3 regions of the Rhodococcus sp. OS5 genome follow, and region 1 is predicted to be linked to each of the others. Evidence: riboswitches for the same ligand, from Rfam matches in the RefSeq annotation. Region 1 holds a riboswitch; each other region holds the start of a gene.
The links. A riboswitch is a leader RNA that binds a small molecule or an ion and turns the genes downstream of it on or off. The one in region 1 is predicted to bind thiamine pyrophosphate.
Positions count from the first base shown of each region.

Region 2: it holds a riboswitch for thiamine pyrophosphate, as region 1 does, so the genes downstream of both, thiO (glycine oxidase ThiO) here and ACVZUB_RS18310 (3-oxoacyl-ACP reductase) in region 1, are expected to answer to the same signal.
Region 3: it holds a riboswitch for thiamine pyrophosphate, as region 1 does, so the genes downstream of both, ACVZUB_RS19795 (TenA family protein) here and ACVZUB_RS18310 (3-oxoacyl-ACP reductase) in region 1, are expected to answer to the same signal.

Region 1 is NZ_CM166368.1:3,923,682-3,931,606, forward strand. Features, by position in the region: gene ACVZUB_RS18285 (isoprenyl transferase) at 1-164, opposite strand, end outside; gene recO (DNA repair protein RecO) at 121-936, opposite strand; gene ACVZUB_RS18295 (TetR/AcrR family transcriptional regulator) at 1,033-1,782, shown strand; gene ACVZUB_RS18300 (AurF N-oxygenase family protein) at 1,779-2,768, opposite strand; gene ACVZUB_RS18305 (DoxX family protein) at 2,871-3,305, opposite strand; TPP riboswitch at 3,444-3,537, shown strand; gene ACVZUB_RS18310 (3-oxoacyl-ACP reductase) at 3,555-4,319, shown strand; gene ACVZUB_RS18315 (LLM class flavin-dependent oxidoreductase) at 4,319-5,599, shown strand; gene dinB (DNA polymerase IV) at 5,596-6,894, opposite strand; gene ACVZUB_RS18325 (MarR family winged helix-turn-helix transcriptional regulator) at 7,016-7,477, shown strand; gene ACVZUB_RS18330 (zinc-binding alcohol dehydrogenase family protein) at 7,474-7,925, shown strand, end outside.
Region 2 is NZ_CM166368.1:1,574,383-1,582,307, reverse strand. Features, by position in the region: gene ACVZUB_RS07420 (M20/M25/M40 family metallo-hydrolase) at 1-343, opposite strand, end outside; gene ACVZUB_RS07415 (ABC transporter permease) at 476-1,246, opposite strand; gene ACVZUB_RS07410 (ABC transporter ATP-binding protein) at 1,246-2,235, opposite strand; gene thiG (thiazole synthase) at 2,365-3,117, opposite strand; gene thiS (sulfur carrier protein ThiS) at 3,110-3,325, opposite strand; gene thiO (glycine oxidase ThiO) at 3,322-4,401, opposite strand; TPP riboswitch at 4,401-4,547, opposite strand; gene thiE (thiamine phosphate synthase) at 4,574-5,269, shown strand; gene ACVZUB_RS07385 (hypothetical protein) at 5,518-5,649, shown strand; gene ACVZUB_RS07380 (NUDIX hydrolase) at 5,742-6,341, opposite strand; gene ACVZUB_RS07375 (hypothetical protein) at 6,500-7,861, shown strand; gene ACVZUB_RS07370 (glutamate ABC transporter substrate-binding protein) at 7,876-7,925, shown strand, end outside.
Region 3 is NZ_CM166368.1:4,246,794-4,254,718, reverse strand. Features, by position in the region: gene ACVZUB_RS19800 (ABC transporter substrate-binding protein) at 1-333, opposite strand, end outside; gene ACVZUB_RS19795 (TenA family protein) at 333-1,076, opposite strand; TPP riboswitch at 1,064-1,159, opposite strand; gene ACVZUB_RS19790 (carboxylesterase/lipase family protein) at 1,264-2,832, shown strand; gene ACVZUB_RS19785 (MFS transporter) at 2,825-4,051, opposite strand; gene ACVZUB_RS19780 (GNAT family N-acetyltransferase) at 4,213-4,482, opposite strand; gene ACVZUB_RS19775 (hypothetical protein) at 5,057-5,383, shown strand; gene ACVZUB_RS19770 (Type 1 glutamine amidotransferase-like domain-containing protein) at 5,441-6,064, opposite strand; gene ACVZUB_RS19765 (maleylpyruvate isomerase family mycothiol-dependent enzyme) at 6,099-6,917, opposite strand; gene ACVZUB_RS19760 (AMP-binding protein) at 7,109-7,925, shown strand, end outside.

The sequences.
Region 1 (7,925 bases):
CGTCCGTTGCCGTCCATCACCAAAGCGACGTGGCGCGGGATCAGTTCGGTCTGCAGGATCGGCGGGGTCGCCCCGGACGGATGTGGGTCCGGTGGTCGGATCACCCGGTCAGCAGCAGAATCAAGCGGAGTTCGCGGTTCGCGTCGTCGAATCACGTGTTCCATCCTGCCTCACGGGCAAGTCGACCTCGACGGCTGCATGCGGCCTCGAACGCTCGATCAGCGGCAACGTCCGCAATTGGCGCTCGAGATGCCACTGCAGGTGTGCCGCGACCAGTCCGCTGGCTTGCGTCCGCAGCGTCGCGGGCGCCGAATCGGTACCCTCCCACTCCCCTCGGAGCAGGGCTTCCATCAAGTCGAGCACTCCGGGCGACGGCGTCGCAGCACCCGCCGGGCGGCAATAGGTACACACGGCTCCGCCTGCGGCGACATGAAAGGCCCGGTGCGGTCCAGGAGCACTGCAGCGGGCGCACTCTTCGAGGGCAGGCGCCCAACCCGCATAGCCCATGGCTCTCAACAAGAACGCGTCGAGCACGAACTCGACCGGTCGTGCCTGCTCGGCGATCGCACGCAGTGCTCCCACCGTCAATCGCTGAAGCTGCGGGGCCGGCGCGCGTTCCTCGCCGGCCAACCGCTCGGCAGTTTCGAGTACGGCGCAGGCCGTGGTGTACCGGCTGTAGTCGTCGACGATGTCGGTGGCGAATGCGTCGACCGTCTGCACCTGAGTGATGATGTCGAGATTCTTGCCCGGAAGTAGTTGCACGTCGATGTGAGCAAACGGTTCGAGTCTGGCACCGAATTTGGAGGTGGTTCGGCGGACACCTTTGGCCACGGCACGTACCAACCCGAACTGACGGGTGAGCAACGTGACGATGTGGTCGGCTTCGCCCAGTTTGTGCAGGCGCAGCACCACCGCCGTGTCTCGATACAACCTCACTCGACCAGTGTCCCACGTTGTACCGACGACCGATCCCGATGCCGCGCCCGATGACAAGTCGGAAACACGGCAGGTCCGTCCGGATAGACTGGCGCGATGCCGAGCGACGCAATTGTGCAACCTGTCACTGCAGAGTTGACCGGTCGCGAAGCGCGGTGGGAGCGACACAACTCCGAGCGTCAGAAACGGATACTCACCTCGGCGGTCGAACTGATCGAAGAGCGTGCGGCAGGTGCCGAGGTGTCCGTCCAGCAGATCGCCGATCGTGCCGGCCTCGCCAAGTCGGTGGTGTACCGCCAATTCAGCGGCCGAGACGACCTCGATCGACGAGTGCGAGCGTTTGTGCTCGGCCAATTTGCGGCGGCCCTGGATGCTTCGATGAGCATTTCGGTAGGCACTCTCGACCAGATCCTGACCCGAACCATCAGCGCCGTCGCCGAGTGGATCACCGAGCATCCGCGGATTCACGAGTTCATGGGTACCGGCCCCACCGACTACGACGACGAGAGCATCGACGCGATCAGCAGTCTGAAGGCCACAATCGCCGACTCCGCCCGCACCACTATCACCGAAGTCGGTCGATCCGTGGGGATCGACTCCTCACCCTTCGATTCACTACCGTTCGCAGTGGTGACAATGGTCGAGGGCACGCTCACCCACTGGGTCCGAAGCACCGATCCGAAACCGAGCCGCGAAGAGATCGTCGCCGACCTCGCGAAATACACCTGGTACATGTTCGACGGCGTTGCCCGCTCGAGCGGACTACAGATCGATCCCCATGTCGAATTGTCCACGCTCATAGCCGAGCTGGTGTCCTCCGACGGAGGAACTTCGCGGCCGGACTAGATCCGGGTCTTGTCGGAACGCTTCGGCTCGCCGCGGTAGCGGGCGTAGTCGCCGTCGATGCGCAGCTTTCGCCACGCACGCTTCGACACCGGATTCATCAATCCGAGTTCGTCTGCCAGGGCTCGCATTTCGCCGAAGTAGTTACCCAGGATGCGGCGTGAATGCGGGCTCCCCCAGAAGGCGCTCTTCATCACCTCGTCCGGGATTCCGAATTCTTCGGCGAATTCCTTTGGCGGTGACATGATTTCACCCGCAAGCCAACGCATCGCGCCGGGGAAGGCGACCGATGTGATGGCTCGACTCGTACGACTGAGTCTGGGGACGTGATTGCGCAGGAACTCGTGAGCAAACGAGATGTGTCTCGCTTCTTCGGCGATGTGGATCTCCATGGTGCGGAGCATCGCCGGCGGCGTGTCCTTACCCTCACGGATGAGATCCTTCTGGAAGTGGTCGATCGGTTCTTCACCAGCCAGAATGCCGATGAAGAAGATGACCGGGAACTTTGCTCCCAGCACTCCGATGATCGGCGACAGTCGCCGGAACATCGGACGCATACCCGGCACGTCGATGTCCATGCGATTGACGAGTTCCTGGAACATCTGGATGTGATTGCACTCTTCGGTCATCTCGTGCAGGCAGTACCGAAACTCAGGCGACTGGTTGGGTAGCGCCATGATGTATTGCAGCATTCCCCGGATCAAGATGCTCTCGAAGGCCGAACCCACCTTGGTCACGTTCGCCTGACGCCACATTCCCATGGCGATTCGACGCTCCAACGACTGATCCTGGTACCACTGCGTCGCCCCGAGGGGGTCCGACACGGACGAGAGCACCCATCTCGGATCATGCGGATCGATCGCGAACTCTGGTGAATCCCAGTCGATGTCGAGATAGGGATCGAAACTGCGGGCAACTGAGCCCTCGGACAAAGTCTGCAGTACCTGGTGGTACGGCTTTTCCACTTCGATCGACGCTGACCGAGCCATCGGTGTCTCCTCACGGCCAGTCCGTCGATTGCAGTCGACGGACTTGAATGAGGTCAAACATAATGGGACACCGCGTCCCACGCAACCCCCTCGGGGCCTATTTCAGGCCCGACGCAGCGGGATGATCTCGCGAACCTTCTCGTCCCGGAGATACAGTCCCGCCCACATGACGATTCCGGTGTAGACGGCAAACAGGGTCGTGCTCAGCAGAGGCTGTTCAGCTCGAAGGTTGGTCAACACCGCTCCCCCCAGGTAACCGGTGAGCAGAATCGCGCCGAGTATCGACGTTCGCGGAATCACGTACAGCGCAAGGCAGATCAGTTGCACCACCCCAGCCGTCAATGCCAGCGAGTCCGGCAACCCAAGTTCAGCCGACGCATCCTTGACTGTCTGAAGGTTGAGAATGTGGATGATGCCGTCGAAGAGCATGAAAACGACGAACAGCCCACTCAGGACGTATCCGAGCTTGCGAGCCGTGGCCGAAGGTGTCGTCGTCGTGGCGTTACCGGAAACAGTGTGGACGGGCTGGGTGGTCATCGGAATCTCCTGGGGCGAAGGCGAGCGGCCGGTTGCCACTTCGCTTGCAATTACGACTCCCGCGCGATCGAAAACTCATCGCGCCGGCCGTTACAACGCACCCGGCGTTCAGGACGATTCACCTCACGTGGTCTGATGGACGGTGACACGGGGTGCCGAAAAAGTCGGCTGAGATCAGACCCGATGAACCTGACCAGTTAGCACTGGCGGAGGGATGTCGACGTGACCGAACAGCAATTTCAGCGCGCATTGAACCTCGACGAGCAGATCGTTCTGATCACCGGTGGCGCCCGCGGGCTCGGCGCCGCACTGAGCCGAGCATTCTCCCGCTCGGGCGCCCGCGTAATCGTGAACTACAACAAGAGCCGCGATGCCGCCGAGGCCCTGGTCGCCGAACTGGGTGAGGATCGCACCTTCGCAGTCCAGGCGGACGTGACGGACCGCAGTTCCGTCGACCAGTTGTTCTCCGCTGCACGCGAGAGATTCGACGCACCGATCTCGACCGTGGTCGACAATGCACTGGTCGACTTCTCGTTCAACGGCGATGCACGGCCGAACGCGGACACGATCACCTGGGCCGACTTCGACTCTCAACTACGCGGAGCTGTTGCCGGAACACTCAATACCACCCAGGCAGCGCTACCAGGCATGCGCGAACTCGGCTTCGGCCGAATCATCACTGTCGGAACCAATCTGGTCCAGAATCCGGTAGTTCCGTACCACGACTACACCGCTGCCAAGGCCGCACTGTTGGCACTGACACGGACGCTGTCCGCCGACCTCGGTCCGGACGGGATCACAGTCAACATGGTCTCGGGCGGCTTGCTCCGCACCACCGATGCGAGCGCCGCAACACCGGAAGCCGTGTTCGACATGATCGCGGCAAGCACTCCCCTGCGCCGAGTCACCACGCCGGACGAATTTGCCGACGCTGCACTCTTTTTCGCCTCCCCATGGTCGCGGGCCGTGACCGGCCAGAACCTGGTTGTCGACGGCGGACTCGTCAAGAACTGATGGGCGCACAGCTGCGGATAGGTGCGTTCCTGCTCGGTTGCGGACATCACAGTGCGGCATGGCGTCATCGCGACTCACCGGTCGAAAGTCTCGGCGACATAACGTATTACGAGTCGCTCGCCCAGATCGCCGAACGCGGCAAGCTGGACGCCGTCTTCTTCGCTGACGGTCACAGTGTTCGCGAACCCGAGTCGGGTGCGTCGTGGTTTCTCGAGCCGATCACCGCATTGACTGCCATGGCACGAGCGACAGCGGACATCGGCCTGGTGACCACCATTTCCACCACTTTCTACACGCCGTTTCACGCGGCGCGACTGTTGGCCTCGCTCGACCACATCAGCGGCGGACGGGCCGGCTGGAACGTCGTGACCTCGATGTTCGACCAGGAGGCGCGCAACCACGGACTCGAGGCGATGCCCGATCACGCATCCCGATACGAACGAGCCGACGAATTTGTCGAAGTGGCCCTCGCATTGTGGGATTCATGGTCGGAAGACGCGCTGATTCTCGACCGGTCGGGGCGTTTTGCCGACGCAAACAGGATTTCTCGAATCGATCACGACGGCAAACATTTTCGGGTGGACGGGCCGTTGACGGTTCCGCGCTCCCCGCAAGGCCGGCCGGTGTTGTTCCAGGCCGGGGCGTCCGAGCAGGGCCGCGATCTGGCGGCGCGTCGCGCCGAGGCAATCTATTCGGTTGCCTACGACTTACCCAGCGCACAGGCCTACTACGCGGACGTGAAATCGAGAATCGAGCGAGCCGGCCGGGATTCGAACTCTGTCGCCGTGATGCCGGGACTGGTCACCTACGTCGGCAGCACCGTCGCCGAGGCCAGGGCGAAGAAGGCCGAACTCGATCTCCTGCTGCCCACCGAACAGTCGATACGCCAACTCTCGTTGTTCACCGGACAGGATTGCGAGAACTGGGATCTCGACGGGCCCGTGCCCCCGTTGCCTTCACTCGAAGCGTTCACCGGGCCGCAGGGACGCTACGCCACTATTTTGCGGATCGTCGAGAAGGACGCACCGACTGTGCGGGAACTCCTCGGGACGCTCGCTGCGGGTGGTGGTCACGCAACGATGATCGGAACACCGGAGTCGATTGCCGACGAGATGGGATCCTGGTTGAACGGCCGCGGTGCCGACGGTTTCAATCTGATGCCGCCGACCTATCCGCAGGGCCTGGAAGATTTTGTCGATCACGTGATTCCAGTGCTGCAGGCGCGTGGGTTGTTCCGTCGCGAATACGAGGGAGCGACTCTGCGAGAAAACCTCACCTAGTCCGGCAGTAGCGGCACCGACAGATCCGGATCGCGTCCCAGGAGCACTCCCCTCGTGAGGGCCGCGGAGCCGAACTTCTTCCGGACACTGTCCATTGCCGAGTCGAGGGCGGCAGTGTCCGGACCCGCGAATCCTGGACCGTCGAAGGGCAATTCGAGTTGTTCGGCGCCGTCCCGATCCAGGTTGGAGACAGCGACGCCGATCAACGTGATGCCCTTGTCCGCGATCATCGGTATCGCTTCGTCCAGCAGCACCATCGAGGCGTTCAGCAATTCCGCTGTGTCGGCGGTGGACCGGCGCAGCGTGTGAGATCGAGTTGCCCGCGTGAAATCCGCGAAGCGGAGCCGGAGCGTGACCGTGCGCCCCGTCCGCTGCGCCGAACGCATGCGTCGACTGACACGGTCGACAAGGGACATCAACGACGCATCGAGTTCTGCGCGGGGATGGGATCCGCGACCCAGCGCATGCTGAGCACCCATCGAACTGCGGCCACGATAGGCGCGGACGGGGCGCGGATCTCGATTGTGTGAGAGTGCGTAGAGATGGCGACCGGCGCCGCCCCCGAGAATCGAGACGATCGAGGATTCGTCGTGCCGAGCGATGTCACCCACCGTCACGATGTCGAAGTTTCGCAGCTTCTGGGCCGTGATCTTGCCGACGCCCCACAGCTTCTCGACCGGCAAGGGATGCAGGAACTCGGTCTCGCCCTCCGGCGGCACTCGCAGCAATCCGTCGGGTTTCGCGAATGCACTGGCGACCTTGGCCAGGAACTTGGTGCGTGCGATTCCGACCGTGATCGGTAGTCCGACCTGCTCGGCCACATCGCGTCTGAGGTTGGCTCCGATCTGCAGCGGGTTTCCCACGATCTTGGCGAGCCCGCCGACCTCGAGAAAGGCCTCGTCTATGGAGATTCCTTCGACCAGCGGCGACGTGTCGTGAAAGACGTCGAACACGTCTTTGCTCGCCTGCGAGTACGCCGACATTCGCGGAGGGACGACTATCGCCTGAGGACACAGTGATCGGGCCTGACCACCGCTCATGGCTGTGCGAACCCCGAACGCCTTGGCCTCGTAGCTTGCCGCCAAGACCACCCCACCACCGACGATGACCGGCCTGCCGGCCAGAGTCGGGTCGTCGCGTTGCTCGACTGATGCGTAGAACGAATCGAGGTCCGCATGCAGGATTGTTGCGTCACCTGTGGACCGACTACCGCCAGAATGATTACCGCCGGAACGAGCACCGCCAGGGTGATTACCTGGCGTTTCTTGATCCAGCGGTTCATGCGACACGAACATATGTTCCCATGCGCCACCGACACAATGAAAGGCCGCAAATAGATTCCATGGAATTAATCACGAATCGGGCGTACGGTGAGAAAATGATTCCACGGAATGCATATCGGTTCGGAGTCTGCTCTTGACCAGATCAGCCCTGAGCAGGCACTTCGACAACCTCGTCCGCTTCGAAACCGAACTGTGGACGGCCGTCGACCAGCGACTCCGAATCGAGCACGACCTGCCACTGAGTCGATTCGAGCCGATGCAGATCATCGACAGGCTCGGCTCCTGTCGGGTCTTCGACATCGCCGAGGCCCTCGCGATCACCGTCGGTGGCACGAGCAAGCTGGTGGATCGAATCGAAGCGGCTGGACACTGCCGTCGAAAATCCAATCCCACCGACAAACGATCCTCACTCATCGAGTTGACTCCCGAGGGCAATGAGCTGTTGCGGCGGGCGAAGGCAACGTTCGACGACGAATTGGAGCGCCGTCTCGGTTCCGTGCTGACGCCCGACGCTCTCGATCGATTCGGCGCCACACTGGCCACGCTGCGTGAAGCCAATCGAAACCTGACACCGACCACGAAGGAAAAAGCATGACCGACACAATGCGCGCAATCGTGCTCGACGCCCCCGGCCCGCCAGAAGCATTGACTATCAAAGTGATTCCGATACCCGTGCCGATTGCGGGCTGGGTACTGGTCCGGGTGAAGGCTTTCGGCCTCAATCGATCCGAACTTCACACCCGCCTCGGCCTCGCCGAAGGCGTGACATTCCCGAGGGTGCTGGGCATCGAGGCCGTCGGCGAAGTGGTGAACTGCCCCGGCGGGGAGCTCACCGAAGGCCGGCAAGTCGCCGCCATGATGGGTGGGATGGGGAGGACGTTCGACGGCGGTTATGCCGAGTACACGTGCGTTCCCGTCAGTCAGGTCGTTCCCTTCTCGAGCGAACTGGACTGGTCGACAGTGGGAGCTGTTCCCGAGATGCTGCAGACGTCCTACGGCTCGCTGACGGTAGGACTGGACGCGAAATCCGGTCAATCCCTGTT
Region 2 (7,925 bases), 2.3 Mb from region 1:
GCACCGGAACATCGGAGCCGTCAGCGGCTTTCAGGGATTCGGTGCCGGGATCGAAGGAGCTGAAGTCGAATTCCGGGGTGCTGACCTCGAAACCCTTGTCTTCGAGCAGGTTTGCCACGTAGTCGACACTGGCGTCATAGCCGGGGGTACCGGCCGATCGATTGCCCTCGTTGTTGGCGGCGATCTTCTCGAGTTGCTCCAGATGCCCGGTCACGGCGTCGACCGTGACGGTCTCGGAGAATGCAACCGGGTCTGTCGGGACGGCCGCTTCACTTCCCGACGAGCATCCACTCACCACGAGTGCTCCAGCCATTGCGACCACAACCACACCGAAGAGTCTCATCTTCGGAGGATATCGGCCGAAGCACAGGAAAGGGACCCAGTACGAATGGTTTTTCGTACTGGGTCCCTACTCTGCTGTCACTCCTGGTTCTCGGTAGGTCTCCCGACAACACCTACCGAGGGAGCGACAAGATCAGGCGTCGCGACGATTCACGATGACGATACTTGCTCCGAAAATCACCAGAACGAAGGCCGCGAAGTAGATCAGGCTGCCCCAGGGTCCCCAGTGGAAGTCGACGCCACCGCTGCTCGCACTGAGGAAGTGGTTTGCATTCGCGAACGGCAGGAACGGGGTGATCTTCTCGCCGAAGCTGCCGAACAGTCCGAACAGGCTCTCGATGAGCAGCGGCCAGAGCAGGAGCAACGCAATTGCGCCGGCCGACTGGCGAATGATCGATCCGACGCCGACAGCGAGAATCACGCACAGGAAGGCGTAGATCGGGATGCCGTAGATCGCGCGCCAGTCACTGCCGCTCGACAGGGTCAATCCGGCACTCGCCTCGGTACCGGCGATGGCCTTGGCCATGGCGTACGCGCCGAAGGCGAGAACAAATGTCAGTACAGCACCGAAAGCACCGATGAGGCCGGCTTTGGCGATCAGAACCGAGGCACGGTTCGGAACGGCCTGGAAGGTGGTGCGGATGGTCCCGAAGCGGTACTCACTGGTGACCGCGAGGGCCGCCATGATCATGAGAACCATGATTCCGAAACCCGAGATGCCGGCCGTGGCAACGGCGGTGTCGAGGTCCGGTGCTCCCTGGACGTCGGAGGACGTCAGAGCCGACTTGGCAACCGCGCCCATGATGGCCGCGAAGCCGAGCGCGAGCACGACGATGATGACCGAGCACCACAGCGGCGACTTGGTCGTGGTGATCTTGATACGTTCAGCACTGAGAACAGCCATTACAGTGCACCTCCCATAGCCTGCTGCGTGTTTGCCTGCTGTGTATTTGCGTGGTGTGCACCGACACCCGGATCGATACCGGATGCGTGGTACTGGACATCGTCCCCGGTCAACTTCATGAACGCATCCTCGAGCGACCCCTGCTGAGAAGCCAACTCGTACAACACGATCCCCTGCGAACCAGCCAAACCACCGATCACATCGGTGGTCGAATCCACCACCACCAATGCCGGGGCAACACCGGAACCGTCTTCACGCACCGTCAGCCCCTGCGAGAGCAACACACTGCGCAACGCATCGAGCTGAGGGCTGCGCACCCGCACCGTCGACTCCGACGAACGATCCACGAACTCCGCGACCGTCGAATCCGAAATCAACCGACCCCGACCGATCACCACCAACTGCTCCGCCGTGAGCGCCATCTCCGACAGGAGGTGACTCGACACCAACACCGTGCGGCCCTCGGCCGCCAACCGCTGCATGAACTTACGAATCCAGACGATGCCCTCCGGATCGAGACCGTTGACCGGCTCGTCGAACAACAACACCTTCGGATCCCCCAACAGCGCACCCGCCAACCCCAGACGCTGCGACATACCGAGCGAGAACCCGCCTGCCTTCTTGCCCGCCACCTCGGACAATCCGACCAACCCGAGCACCTCGTCGACGCGGGACTTCGGGATCCCGTTCGAAGCAGCCATCCACTGCAGATGCGCCCGCGCACTGCGATTGGGGTGCACCCACTTCGCATCCAACAACGCACCGACAGTCCGCAATGGCGTCTTGAGCTCGCGGTACGGCTTGCCCTCGATCAACGCCGCACCCGACGTCGGCTGATCCAAACCCAGGATCATCCGCATCGTCGTCGACTTACCGGCACCGTTCGGGCCCAGGAAGCCCGTCACGATGCCCGGCTTGACCGTGAACGACAAGTCGTCCACCGCTTTCGTCGGTCCGTAAACCTTGGTCAATCCCCTCAGTTCAATCATGAGGAGAACTTTGCCCTACCGGCAATGACCAGCACATCGGCCACAGGTCTAGTTCCGAGTGGTACTCAGGTAGGACACGAAGCCGGACAATCCGGGCATAACCCTGAGAAAACACCCGGAAATGGTCCGTCAGGACGATGCTTGGGCCCAGAACCGCTTGGGAATCCGGCCGGCGTGACGCGCTTCGAAACCTGCTACCACTGCGTGCCGCATCGCCGACGCCATCAACGCGGGATTCTTGGCCCGCGTCACCGCTGTCGCAAGTAGGACGGCGTCGCAGCCCAACTCCATAGCAAGGGTGGCGTCGCTGGCCGTTCCGATTCCGGCGTCGAGGATGACGGGCACGCCGGCGCGCTCGACGATCATCTCGATATTGTGCGGATTCGCGATACCCAGCCCTGTCCCGATGGGTGAACCGAGCGGCATGACTGCCGCGCAGCCGACCTCTTCGAGGCGAAGCGCCAGCACCGGATCGTCCGTCGTGTACGGCAGGACGGTGAATCCGTCGTCCACCAATTGTTCTGCGGCGGAGACGAGTTCGATTGCGTCGGGCAGCAGAGTCCGCTCGTCGGCGATGACTTCGAGTTTGACCCAGTTCGTCTCGAGCGCTTCGCGTGCCAACTGCGCCGTCAGGACCGCTTCGGCGGCGCCCCGACACCCGGCGGTGTTCGGCAACGGTTCGATTCCGAGGCGACGAAGCAGGTCCAGAACGCCGGTGCCGCCTGCCGCGTCGACTCGCCGCATCGCGACGGTGGTCAGTTCGGTACCGGAGGCGACAAGCGCTTCCTCGAGCACCGCAAGGTTGGCGGCGCCGCCTGTCCCCGTGATGAGCCGGGAACCGAAACTGCGGCCCGCGATAGTGAGAAGGTCCTGCTCAGCCACCCTGCACCGCCGTGAGGATCTCGATTTCCCAACCACGTCCGACGGATTCGTCCCAACGCCCGCGAGGAAAGAGCGCACCGTCGACGGCGACGGCGATGCCTTTGCTCGGCAACTCGAGGTGCGTCAGAAGTTCGGTCACCGTGACTGCTCGATCGAACTCGAGATCTTCGCCGTTGACGGTGATCCCGATCGGGACCTGCTCACTCATGAATTTTCCTTAGCTACTGCGAACCGCTCGGGTTCGGTTCCTTTTACCTCGACCAAAGATGTGCCGTTCAGCAACGCGACCGTCGCATCGGCGGTGACGGGCGTCAGCAGGACTCCGTTGCGGCCGTGCCCGGTGGAGACGACAACACGATCGGACACGCGCCCGATCAACGGCAGGTTGTCCGGCGTCATGGGACGCAGACCTGCCGCGCACTCGTACAGTTCGTATTCGCCGATCGCCGGCATCAGTGCCTCGGCGTCGTTGATCAGGTCCCGTACTCCGGCCATCGTGACCTGTGTGTCCTCACCAGACTCGTATTGTGTTGCGCCGACGACGATTCCGTCACCGCGCGGGACGAGGTAGGCGGGCCGCCCGTGGACGCTTCCGCGGATGGTGCGGCTGGGCGCCGGGGTGACTCCAGGCCTACTGCGCAAGCGAAGGATTTCGCCCTTGACCGGGCGTACCGGTAGCCCGGGCCACAGCTTGGGTGACGCGATACCGGCGGTGAGCACTATCTGATCGGTATCGAGTTCGGCGAGGTCGTCGACGGCCCGCGCGATCAATTCGACGCCGGATTCCGCACAGGCCTTCTGCAACGCCGCCAGCAGAAGTCTGTTGTCGACGGCGGACTCACCAACAGCCATCAACCCCGACCGGATGCCCCGGCCCAGCATCGGTTCGAGTTCACGGATGCGCGCGCGACCGAGAACTTCGAGTTCGTGCCCCTGCGAGCTCACCCACTCGGCGATGGTCTGCAGGTCCTGCGCGTCGGCAGCGTCGAGTGCAACCGTCAGCGAGCTGTCCGCGGTGAAGACCGATTGCCCGAATTTTCCGAGCTCCTCACCGAACGTCGGCCACCGTTCCAGGGACGCTGCACCGATTGTCAACGCGGTTTCTTCACCCGGCCAGCCTTCGGAAAGCGGGGCAAGCATTCCGCCCGCCACCCACGAAGCACCTGATCCAATGGACGGGTCGTACAACCGAACGGCCCACCCGTCGCGGGCTGCTCGCCACGCGATAGCGAGACCGATGACACCGCCGCCGACAACCGACACCGTACGAGCGTGTGTACTCACGAAACTCCACCTCCACTTCCTGCGCCGGCATGATCCGGGTCAGGTCTGACGGTCGGGATCTGGTCGCGATCCCCTCTCAGCCCTACGAACCTCGCAGTCACGACAAAAAGTGACGACGACGTTTCAGGACTCCCGTGTCGAACCTTGCTCCCTAGAGGCTACCGTTTGCTCCGTGCACCCCACACATCCCAGTAACGACATCGACCGGCGCGAGCGCCTGGCAGCAGCACGGCTGTACCTGTGCACCGACGCGCGCCGCGAGAAAGGCGACCTCGCGCAGTTCGCCGAGGCAGCATTGTCCGGCGGAGTCGACATCATCCAATTGCGTGACAAAGGCTCTGCCGGTGAGCGCGAGTTCGGCCCGCTCGAGGCCAAGGACGAACTGGTGGCGCTGGGCATTCTCGCGACCGCAGCGCGACGCCACGGCGCATTGTTGGCCGTCAACGATCGCGCGGATCTCGCGATGGCTTCCGGCGCCGACATCCTCCACCTCGGCCAGAACGACATTCCCGTCCCCTACGCGCGAACCGTTGTCGGTGAAGACGTAGTCATCGGCCGTTCGACGAGCAGTCGCGCGCAGGCGAGTTTGGCCGCCATCGAAGAGGGCGTCGACTACTTCTGTACCGGGCCGGTCTGGGCGACACCGACCAAACCGAATCGAAGTGCGTCCGGTTTGGAACTGGTTCGATCGACCGCCGACGCCGCACCGCCGCGGCCCTGGTTCGCGATCGGCGGCATCGACGAAGAACGTCTGCCAGAGCTGCTCGATGCCGGCGCCAGGCGCATCGTCGTCGTGCGTGCAATCACGCAAGCATCGGATCCCCAGGCGGCCGCGCAACGCCTCGCCGCAGCCGTCGCTGGGCGCTGAAAGCCGGTAACTGGCGTTCGTCAAGTGTTTGCCGGGCGATTTCCGCACAGTTACGGGTCAGCACGCCTGACTCGAATTGTGAACGGAAGTTGTCCGATCAGACAACAAACTCCCAGTTCCTAGGTGCGATTGGATGTCCGAAAAGTCGGATTAAGTGATCTTGCTCACAGTTGCTTCGATTGCGTGTCACATCCCATTCGGTTTGTTGTAGTTTACCTCCAGTTACTAACTGAACCTAGGAGCACTAAATGGGATCCCTCGACACCGGCTCGCTCAGCACCGAATCGCTCGAAGACCTGAACCTCGGCAAGATCAGCGAGCTGCTCAAGCTCGGTATCACCGCGGTCAGCTTCATCACGGCGCTGAACTCGCTCAGCTGAGCCTCGTTTCGGTCGACGACCGAAACACCGAAGGGCCGGACTCCCGCGGAGTCCGGCCCTTCTGCTGTGTATGAACTGTGAAGACTCGAGTGCTACGACTGCGTACTCGACGCCTCGGACAGGTTCTGGTCACTGCCTGACTGCTCACTGCCTTGGTGGGAACTACCCGACAACCATCCGAATCCGCCGTCCTCGAGCACGACGGTGTGCGGATCGCCGTCCACGGCCACAACAGGCTCGGTCCGGAGGTCGGGCCATGAGGAACCGAAGCCCGGATGCAGCGGCAGTGAGTCGACGTCGGCTTCGCGTACCCACCGCAACTCGGTGCTCTCACCATTGGCAACCGTCGACAGTGGATGCGCCGCGTCAGCCACGACGGTGGTGTAAGTCCACCCGCTCTCGGCGCGCATCGTCACTACTTCCCCGCGGACACGGACGGCGTCCTCGGCGATACCTGCTTCTTCGTGTGCTTCCCGGACGGCAGCGTGCGTCGTGCTCTCGTGTGAGTCCCGCGCTCCGCCGGGCAGTGCCCACGTTCCGCCCTGATGGCTCCACGCCGCACGATGCTGCAGCAAGACCATGGGTGATCCGTCCGAATCGGGGGCACGCAGAAGCAGTCCTGCGGCTCCGTGTTTACCCCAATGCCGAGTACCGTCCGATCCGATGGACCAACCGTCACCGTCACCACGCATCGACTACCTCGCTCCGCCTGCTCTCGCCGTTGTCCCACACTAACCGTTTCAATCTGCTCCAGGTGTAGGTGATGCTTATATGCTCGCGAAGATGCCCTGAATCATTTCTCGGCGGCATCATTTCTCGGTAGCCCGCCTACAGCGAAGTGAGGTGCTCGATGGTCGACCGTGTCGTCCCGTCCATCGAACCCCGGTCGCTGCCGCCCTCCGAGGCCACATCAGTGTCGGCGGAGGACGAGCAGGCACTTCTGCGGCGCGAACTGCAGGCCTTCATGTCCTCGACGCCTGGCCGGTTGACCGTCGTCGGACTGATCCTGATCGCGATCACTTTGATCGCCGGACTCCTCGCCACCGCAGCGATCGAGAACCGCCAGGCGAACCTCGACCTCCTCCTCGTCGAAACCGAGCCTCTCGCCAACTCGGCCCAGAATCTCTACAGTGCGTTGTCCTTGGCAGACGCCGCCGCGGCCACCGCCTTCATCTCCGGCGGCCTCGAACCCGCCGAAGTCCGCGACCGATACACGCAGTCGATCGGTGAGGCCTCTGCGGAGATCGTCCAGGCGTCGGCCGGTCTCGACTCGACCGATCTTGCCGGTCACAGCGCGTTGACCACAATCTCGACCGACCTCTCCGTCTACACCGGGCTGGTCGAAACTGCACGGGCGAACAATCGCGTCGGAAACCCGGTCGGGGCAGCATATTTGAGCGAGGCCTCGCAGTTGATGCAGACCTCGCTGCTGCCGATGGCCCAGCAACTGCACGCCTCGCAGGAGACGCTGGTCTCCCAAGTACAGCGCGATTTCGAGACTCCACCGTGGTGGCCGATCGTGGCGTTCGTCTTCGTGCTGTGCGCGCTGGTGGCGACACAGATGTACTTCTCCCGCAAGAGTCGCCGACGCTTCAATCTCGGGTTGATCCTTGCCTCGCTCGCGGTCGCTGCAGCTCTGCTGTGGCTGCTCACGGTCGGACTGGTCTCCGCACTGGCCACCGGGCGCGCGCTCGACGCCGGGGCCGAGCCACTGCACGAACTGACCGAGGCACGAATCATGGCGCAGCAAGCACGCACCGTGGAAACCCTCACGCTGGCGAGGCGGGATTCGACCGCCGAGGACAACGTGACGTTCACCCGCAAGGTCGATGCTCTGCGGGACATCCTCGAGGGCCTGCAAAGCGACGAACGCGCCCGAGTGAACAGCGAAGTGCTGACCGCCGCACTCGACTCGCGCCAGCAGTGGGTGGCTGCGCACACGCGCATGTACGACCGTCTCGGAAACGGCGACTTCACGTCCGCCGCAGCCATCACCATCGGCGCCGGAGAACAGGATTCGGCCGCGGAGTACGGAAAGCTCGATCACGAACTCTGGCAGGGAATCGTGGATTCGCGCACGAATCTTCGGTCCGACGTCTCGTACGCCTCCCGGGTGTTGGCTGCCTCTGCACCGGGCATGTCTGTATTGGCAGTTCTCGGAGTTGCCGGAATCTTCATCGGATTCTGGCCTCGACTGCGGGAGTATCAGTGACGGGAGTACCGGTGATGCGGAGGAAGAGCCCGGCCGTATGTGTCGCGGTTCTGGCAGCGGCCAT
Region 3 (7,925 bases), 320 kb from region 1:
GATGACGGACGTCGTGGCGGCGCCGGCTGCACGGGCGAACGTGGCCTGACTCTGTGTGCTGATGCCGAACTCGGCATTGCCGGCATCGACCAGGGTGTCGGGCGAGGTGTTGTTGTACGGCAGGATCGAGACGTCCAGGCCGGCGTCCTCGAAGTAGCCCTCTTGGAGTGCTACGTACAAACCGGTGTGGTTCGTGTTCGGTGTCCAGTCGAGTGCGAACCGAATGGTCCCGTCGGAAGAGCCGGTGTGAGAGGCGCATCCGGTCAGAACTGTGAACGCGGCTGCGATCGCGGCAGACGTGGCAAGCGTGCGGCGCAGCGCCGCAAACGACATCACGACGCCGGCCAAGGCTGCTGGTGGAGTGCGGAATCCCAGAACATCAGCTCATAGCGGCTGGCGATGCGGAATGCTTCGCTCATCGCCTCACGCTCTGTCTCGGTGGCAGCTTCGGCCGCAGCATCGACCAGTACGCGGGCCTGCGCCACCGACTCGTGGAATTCGGGTGCGTCGTAGGTCGTGACCCACTGTGCGTACGGATGCGACGGATCGGCGTCGAGTACCTCGCGCGCTGAAGCGGCAAGATCGCGGCCGACCTCGGCGTAGATCCAGAAGCAGGGGAGTACTGCCGCTGCGGAGACCGGGTAAGGCGCAGTTGCTGCAGTCGCCGTCAGATACGAGACGTATCCCAGGCAGGCCTGCGAATGCTCGAGCCTTCCCGATCCCGCTGGAAGAATTCCACCGGTGAGAAGTCCGTCGTGAAGCGCAGATTCCACTGTCGCTGCCGTGGACGCGGAATTCGACCAGAAGCCCGCGGACTGCGGATCCGGGGAATGGGCCGCGACCAGGGACAACGCTTTCGAATACCCCTCGAGATAAAGCTTGTCTTGCTCGATGTACGTGCGGAACGCGTCGAGAGGCAATGTTCCGTCGCCGAGGCGGCGGAGGAACTCCAGTGAGTCGATCGACTCGCGGAGGGCCTTCGTCTCGGCCCAGAGTCGATCTGTGAACCGATCCGTCGACGGCGCTGTGGCCACCGAGTTTTCGGCAGAATTGTATGCAGGCTGCGTAGTAGCCATGACATCCCTTCGTCAGCATTACCTGATCAGGTTCCCGGGTGTGTTCTCAGCCCCGCCCATGCGGAGCACCCCGTGTCAGAACTAGGCGACCTTAACACCGAGGGGTTGCGTACTCGGCGCACACCCGTCCGAGATTGGTAGGTTTGGTCTTGATTGCCACACGCGCGGGTCGGGAGGGGATTCAGACATGGAGACCGACGTTCGACCAAATCTCGGCGAGGACGGAACTCTGGTGATCCGGGCGCGAGGCGGAGAAGCCCGCGGGTATCCGGATGGCGGTGTATTCGCGTGGAAGGGCATGCCCTACGCAGCGGCGCCGGTGGGTGAGCGGAGGTTCCGAGCGCCACAACCCACACAGCCGTGGGACGGGGTGCGCGACTGTCGTGAGTTCGGGCCGATCGCGCCGCAAGGCCAGAGTCCGGCGGTTCCGATCGATCGGGCCTTCAAAATCGACGAGGACTGCCTGTCGATCAACGTCTGGGCCCCGCGACCCGACGGCACGCCGCGACCGGTGATGGTGTGGATTCACGGCGGCGCCTACTGCCTCGGATCCGCCGCCCAAACGATCTACGACGGCCGTCATCTGGCTGAAACCGGCGACGTCGTTCTCGTCTCCTTCAACTATCGTGTCGGCGCACTCGGATTCCTGGACCTGTCTGCATTCTCCACCGCGGATACTGTTTTCGAATCGAACTGTGGTCTGCGAGACCAGATTGCGGCACTCGAATGGGTTCGAGACAACATCGACGCCTTCGGTGGTGACCCGAGTGCGGTGACCGTGTTCGGGGAGTCCTCCGGCGCAGGATCCATCACGACGCTCATGACCTGTCCGAGCGCCGAAGGTCTGTTCCATCGTGCGATTGCCCAGAGTCCGCCCGCGACCTCCGTCTACGGGGCCGAGCGCGCCAAGACCGTGGCGGAGCGGTTTCTCGAACTGCTCTCGATCGACCCCGAAGACGCAGGCGATCTGCTGACCACGGATCTGGAACTGCTCGTCAAGGCAAGCGATGATTTGGTCAACGAAATTCCGACCCGGATTCCGGGAACTTTGGCGATGGCACCCGTTGTCGATCGCGATCTGGTGCCGCACTACCCGGTTGCGGCTTTCCAGAAGGGTTACGCGCACCGAATCCCACTGATCATCGGTTCCAACAAGGACGAGGCGTCGATCTTCAAGTTCATGAAGTCTCCGCTGATGCCGGTGAGTGCGCAGTCCGTCGAGGCAATGCTCCAATTACTGGCCGACGATCACCCCGACATCTCCGCGACCAAACTTGCCGAGATCATGTCGGCTTACCCTGACCATGCGAAACCGAGTGGCGCGCTGGCGCTTTCACGGGACGCGGCGTTTCGCATGCCGACCCTCTGGATCGCAGACGCGCACTGCAGGCATTCCCCTACGTGGGTCTACCGCTTCGATCACGCGACGCCGATGCTCAAGGCGGCGCGGATCGGCGCGGGCCACGCGACCGAATTACCTTATGTATTCGGCAATTTCGGAACCCTGAACGTCGACCCCACGTTCTGGCTCGGCGGTCGGAAGGCCGCGATGGAGGTGGCCGGCCGTATCCAACGGCGATGGTTGGCCTTCGCCAGGCATGCCGTGCCGGCGGCCCTCGACGGCTCGAAGCACTGGGCGCCGTACGAGGAAGAGAAGCGGTCGACGCTGTTGATCGACTCCGCCGACACCCTCGTCAGCGACCCCGATCACGGATTGCGCGTCGCCTGGGGCAACGACGTGATGGGGTTCAACTGACGTCGGTCGAGTGCCGCGGACGATCCAGTTCGCGAAGCACCGGCAGAGAGGCACAGACTGCGGCGATCAGGATGATCGGAATCGACAGGGCCACAAAGGTCGACGCGATTCCGAGTTGATCGAGCAGCGGGCCGACCGCGAGGTAGCCGAGCGGGCCTGCGGCGTAGGCCGTCGACGTCATGACACCGACGACGCGTCCACGCATGTGCTCCGGGCTGTGCGTCTGCATGGCGTAGTTGGCGATCGGGCCGACTGGTCCGTAGACGAGGCCCTGCAGTCCGGCAAGTACGAGGATCACCCACAGTGGAGGTAGGAGCGCCATGGCCAGCATCGCTATGCCGAGAACGGCGACGGCAAAAATCATGATCAGCCGCCGGGACATGATCGGCGCCAGTGGGGCGTAGGCGAGAGAGCCGATGATGCCGCCGATCGCCAAGGCCATCAACACCGATCCGAGTTGGGCCGGTTGATCCAACTCTGTGAAGTACACCGGGAACACGACACTCTCCACAGGCATGTAGAGCGCGACGACTGCCATGTCGATCAGCGCCAGGGTGCGCAGCAGTTTGTTGTTCCAGACGAACCGAAGACCGTCGAGTGTGCCGTGCCAGATCGATTTCGGACGGTGTTCGTGTTCGGGCACTCCGGCGCCGGGAAGCCGGATGAAGGCGACCACGACTATCGAGAACACAAAACCTGCCGCCGTGACCCAGAGCGTGTTCACCGCTCCGATCGTTGCGATGAGGACACCGCCGATGCCAGGGCCGATCAGATACGCGACGTTGAAGTTGGCCTCGTACACACTGTTGGTTCGATCGAGCTTCCACTTGGCGGTCCGAGTCGCTGCAGGCAGCATGGACTCCCTCGCCGCCATTCCGGCGGGGTCGAACACGGCGCCGAGTGCGGCCAACGCCGCGATCACCGGGATCGTCAAGCCCGCGGTGGCCGCGATGATCGGAATCGCTGCAACGGACATCGCAGAGAGAGCGTCGGAAATCATCGACGTTCGACGGCGTCCGAACTTGTCGACGAATGTCCCCGAAAACAGGCTCGACACGAGTAGCGGAATGGCTGCTGCGCCGGCAACTATCGCCGCGTCGGTAGCCTTACCGGTTCGTTCGAGAACCAGCCAGGGGAGCACGACGATGGCGATACCGTTGCCGATCGCCGAGAACAGCGTCGCGAGATTGACCAGTACGAGAGGGAGATAGCTGGGGATAACTACGTCCGTGGACGCAGGTGGACGCCGATCTGCTGAGGCGACCACGTTCTTTCCTTCCCCGAGATGGTGCCGCCCAGGATTTCGACGACGGCACCATCGACGCTAGCAGCGGGGTCTGCAGGTTCGCGACTGGTTTTTCGCCGGCCGTTCTCGTTCGGTTATGCCTGGTAGGCGGGGTTCTCCGCAACAAACTTCTCGACGTACGAGCACGTCGGAAGGATCTTCAATCCCTCGTTCCGGGTCTGATCGAGCGCTTCACGCACCACGATGGCGGCAAGCCCGCGCCCACGAAACTGCGGATAGGTCACCGTGTGGTGGAAATCACGGACGCCGGAATGGTCCGAGTACTCGGCGAAACCGGCGAGTTCGCCGTCGACTCGGATCTCGAAACGCGTTTCCGCGGGATTGTGCGCCACTGTCTCGGTCATCTTCGGGCTCCGTTTCGAAAGGGCGGCCGGTTGCGCCGCGCCGCGTCTACGTTCTCTGGAGCACGCTACCTGGCAGGCCGTCCGCAATATCGGTTGCCGACGTGGGATCCGTTACTTAGCGCAACTACAACTGGACGACCGTTCAAGGGACCTTCGTCGCCATGGAGAACGAACAAAACTGGTCTGTACGTGCCGATTTGCCCGTACTTTTGTGCCCACAACGGGTGATACATATGCATCACGATCGTAACTATCCCAATATGTGGGACCGGTCACAAAGTTTTTTGTCGTCTGTTCGGATGGATTAAGTGGAGGGCCTGAAACGGGCAAATTGCAGGTCAGCGGCGCGCTGGTTGCGTGTCGATGATGGGTGCGAGTGGCCGGAAACCCCAGGGGTATTGCGTTGGTCATCAGATCGTTTCTCGGACGTGATCCCAAAGACCCGCTCGGGGGGTTAGCGTTTGAATCGTCGGGGATAGAAGAAGCGTTACAACTTCGCCAAAAAAACTTTGGCGTCGCTGCTCAACGGTTCGATTTCGAGTCTTCGTCGGACAACTTCGAGGAAGGAACGCACATGATTTTCGGGCAGCGTGAGTCGAACAGTTACTTTGCCGCAATTTTTTCGTACGACTTCCTTGACGAAGGTCTGGGATACGAGACCATCGCACGGATTCACCGAGGCGAGATCTGCGAATGGATTCGTGATCTCGAGGCTTCCGGGTTGTTCTCGGCTGCGGAAGTCCATGCCGCTGAACTGGCATGGCGCGAAAATCCACGCCTGCTCCTCGACGCCCTTCTCGAGGACGCTGACGAGGTCTCTGTCAAGCGCTGGGAGATCGCGTGGACGAGGCTCGAGCGTCAGTCGCCGGCAGCCGGAACCGCGGTGGCAGAGCACGGCTGATCCGGTCGGGCCGAGTCGACTGCTCAGTCTGCGTCAAGATCAACCGTCTGCGTTACATCAACGGTCGACGAGTATCACCTCGTGATCTGTAAGCACGGTGAATTGCGCGCCCGCCGTGGTCAGGGCCGCAACCGTCCGCGCAGTCACCTGTGGATCTTCGAGTAGCGAATCGCCGCCGTGCGGCACTATCGCGAAGTCGATCAGCGCGAGCCCGGACCAGATCGGGTCGATACCGCACGTTGGCATGACTTCAGCGGGGTCGTCCGACGCGTCCAGCCCGATCAGAGTCGGAGTCGCCAGGCACGCTCCGGCGCTGTATCCCGCATAGGCCACGACGCCTGAACGAACCAGCATCTCGATGACCCTGTCAGCGCCACTTCGAGCTAGCTGAGCTCGCAGGACGAACGTGTTTCCGCCGCGAACCCACAGGCAGTCGAATTCGCGGAGCCGGAGTTCCAGTGCTTCCGATGCACCCAGGAAGTCTCGGACATCCACTTCCTCTGCGGTGAAGCCCGCTGCCCGTAGCGGAGTCAATTCGCTGGTGACTGCTGAACTGCGGGCATTGGCGGGCCACGAATCTGCAGCCGCGGCGATGACCGCGATGCGAGCGCCGCGGCCTACGAGATCGACAAAAGCCTCGCGGTGGTCGCCGAATCGGTAGGACGAGAGAAACAGTTTCACTTCTCAGTACCTTCGCGACCTACCCATCCAGCCCTCAAATCGTGAACGCCAGATTGTCGACGACGCGTGTGCCCACCGTGGTGTCACCGCGAAGCGAGATGTCGGTTCGGTGATCCGACGCGTGGACGCGGCCACCGGCAATTCGGGTGAAGAGCGGTGAGCTCATCGAGATGGTCGTGGTCGCCGGACCGTCCAACTCCGGGACGAGTGTTGCTCGCGCGTCGACCGAGACGTGAAGTGAACGGGCAAGTGGCCCTTCGAGTTCGAAAGTGATCCGTGCTCCCTCTGGCGCCTTTCCTCGTTTTCCGACGACGAATCCGAGCGCGCTGGTGATTTCGCCGAATGCAGTCTCCGCGCGCAATCCGCCTTCCTCACCCGGAATGCCAACTGCATCTCTGATGTCGAGTTCGTGCATCCAACAGTCGAAGGTCCGAATACGCATGAACCGGCCATAGGGCGCAAGACCGACCGGTGTTTGTGTCTCGGCGTCCCAGTCCGCGCTGGTCATCGAGCGCAGCGCTTCGGTTCGTTCGGCGGTGATCTCGCGATATCGGGTCAGCAGGTCCGAGTGCGGTGTCCGCCGCAGGCCTTCGACCCAGCGCTCGTTGAACGCCGCAATCTCGTTGTGGACGTGGGGCAATGCGTGCACGTCCAGATTGATCGACGGCGGATTGATGCCCGAGAGCAGTGATTCCGTACCGATCAGATGGGACACGATGTCGTGAACCGTCCACCCCGGAAGGTTCGACGGTGCCAACCACTGATCGCCGTCGAGTTCGGCCAGCAGTGCGTCGATGACTCTCCATTCCTCGGTCAATGCGTCGACTACTGAGTCCTGGGGCCAACCACTCATGTGGACATCTCCTGTTTCGGACGGTGCGGTTCTCCTCACTGTATGTCCCGGCGGATAAGTGAGCGGGCATTCCCATGCTTCGAGTCGGTGTCGCCAAACCTCCGAGGGTGGCAGAGTTCCTGTGGTAGACCAGGATTGTCGACGCCGAATCAGGCTCACGCGGCGTTGTCGTCACCGACAGAGGAGTCTTCGTGTTTCCAGGAAATTTTGTCCAGTCCACACCGGACAAGCCCGCCGTCATTCGCCCTGCGACGGGTGAGTCCATCACCTATCGGGAACTCGACGAACGGTCGACGCAGTTGGCGCGATACTTCCGAAGTGTCGGTGCCAAGCCTGGGGACCACGTCGCTCTCATCTCGAACAACGATCTCCGGGCGTTCGAGGTGTACTGGGCAGCGTTGAGATCCGGCCTCTACATCACCGCGGTGAACTGGCATCTCACGGCTGCGGAGGCTGCCTACATCGTCGACGACTGCGAGGCGACAATTCTGGTGGCGTCGGGGCAGGCGTCCGCAGCAGTTCCGTTGGACGAGAAGCTGATTCCACGCGTGCGGCACCGATTGGTGTACGGCGGCGCCCTCGAGGGCTTCGGCGACTACGAAGAAGCGGTCGATGCGCAGTCCACTGCTCCACTCGACTCGCAGCCGCGTGGGGCTGACATGCTGTATTCGTCGGGAACCACCGGCAGGCCGAAGGGGATCAAAGGAGATCTCCCGGAGGGTGAGGTGAACACCACCATGGATCCGTACACCGCGGTGTTCGCACCGATGTACGGGTTCGATTCCGACACAGTCTATTTGTGCCCGGCTCCGGTCTATCACGCGGCGCCCCTGCGTTTTTGCGGCGTGATCAATTCGGTCGGCGGAACCGTGATCTTGATGGATGCATTCGAAGCCGAAACCGCGCTGGAGTTGATCGGTAAATACGCTGTGACGCACAGTCAGTGGGTACCGACGATGTTCGTTCGAATGTTGAAACTTCCGAAGGAGACCCGTGATCGTTACGACG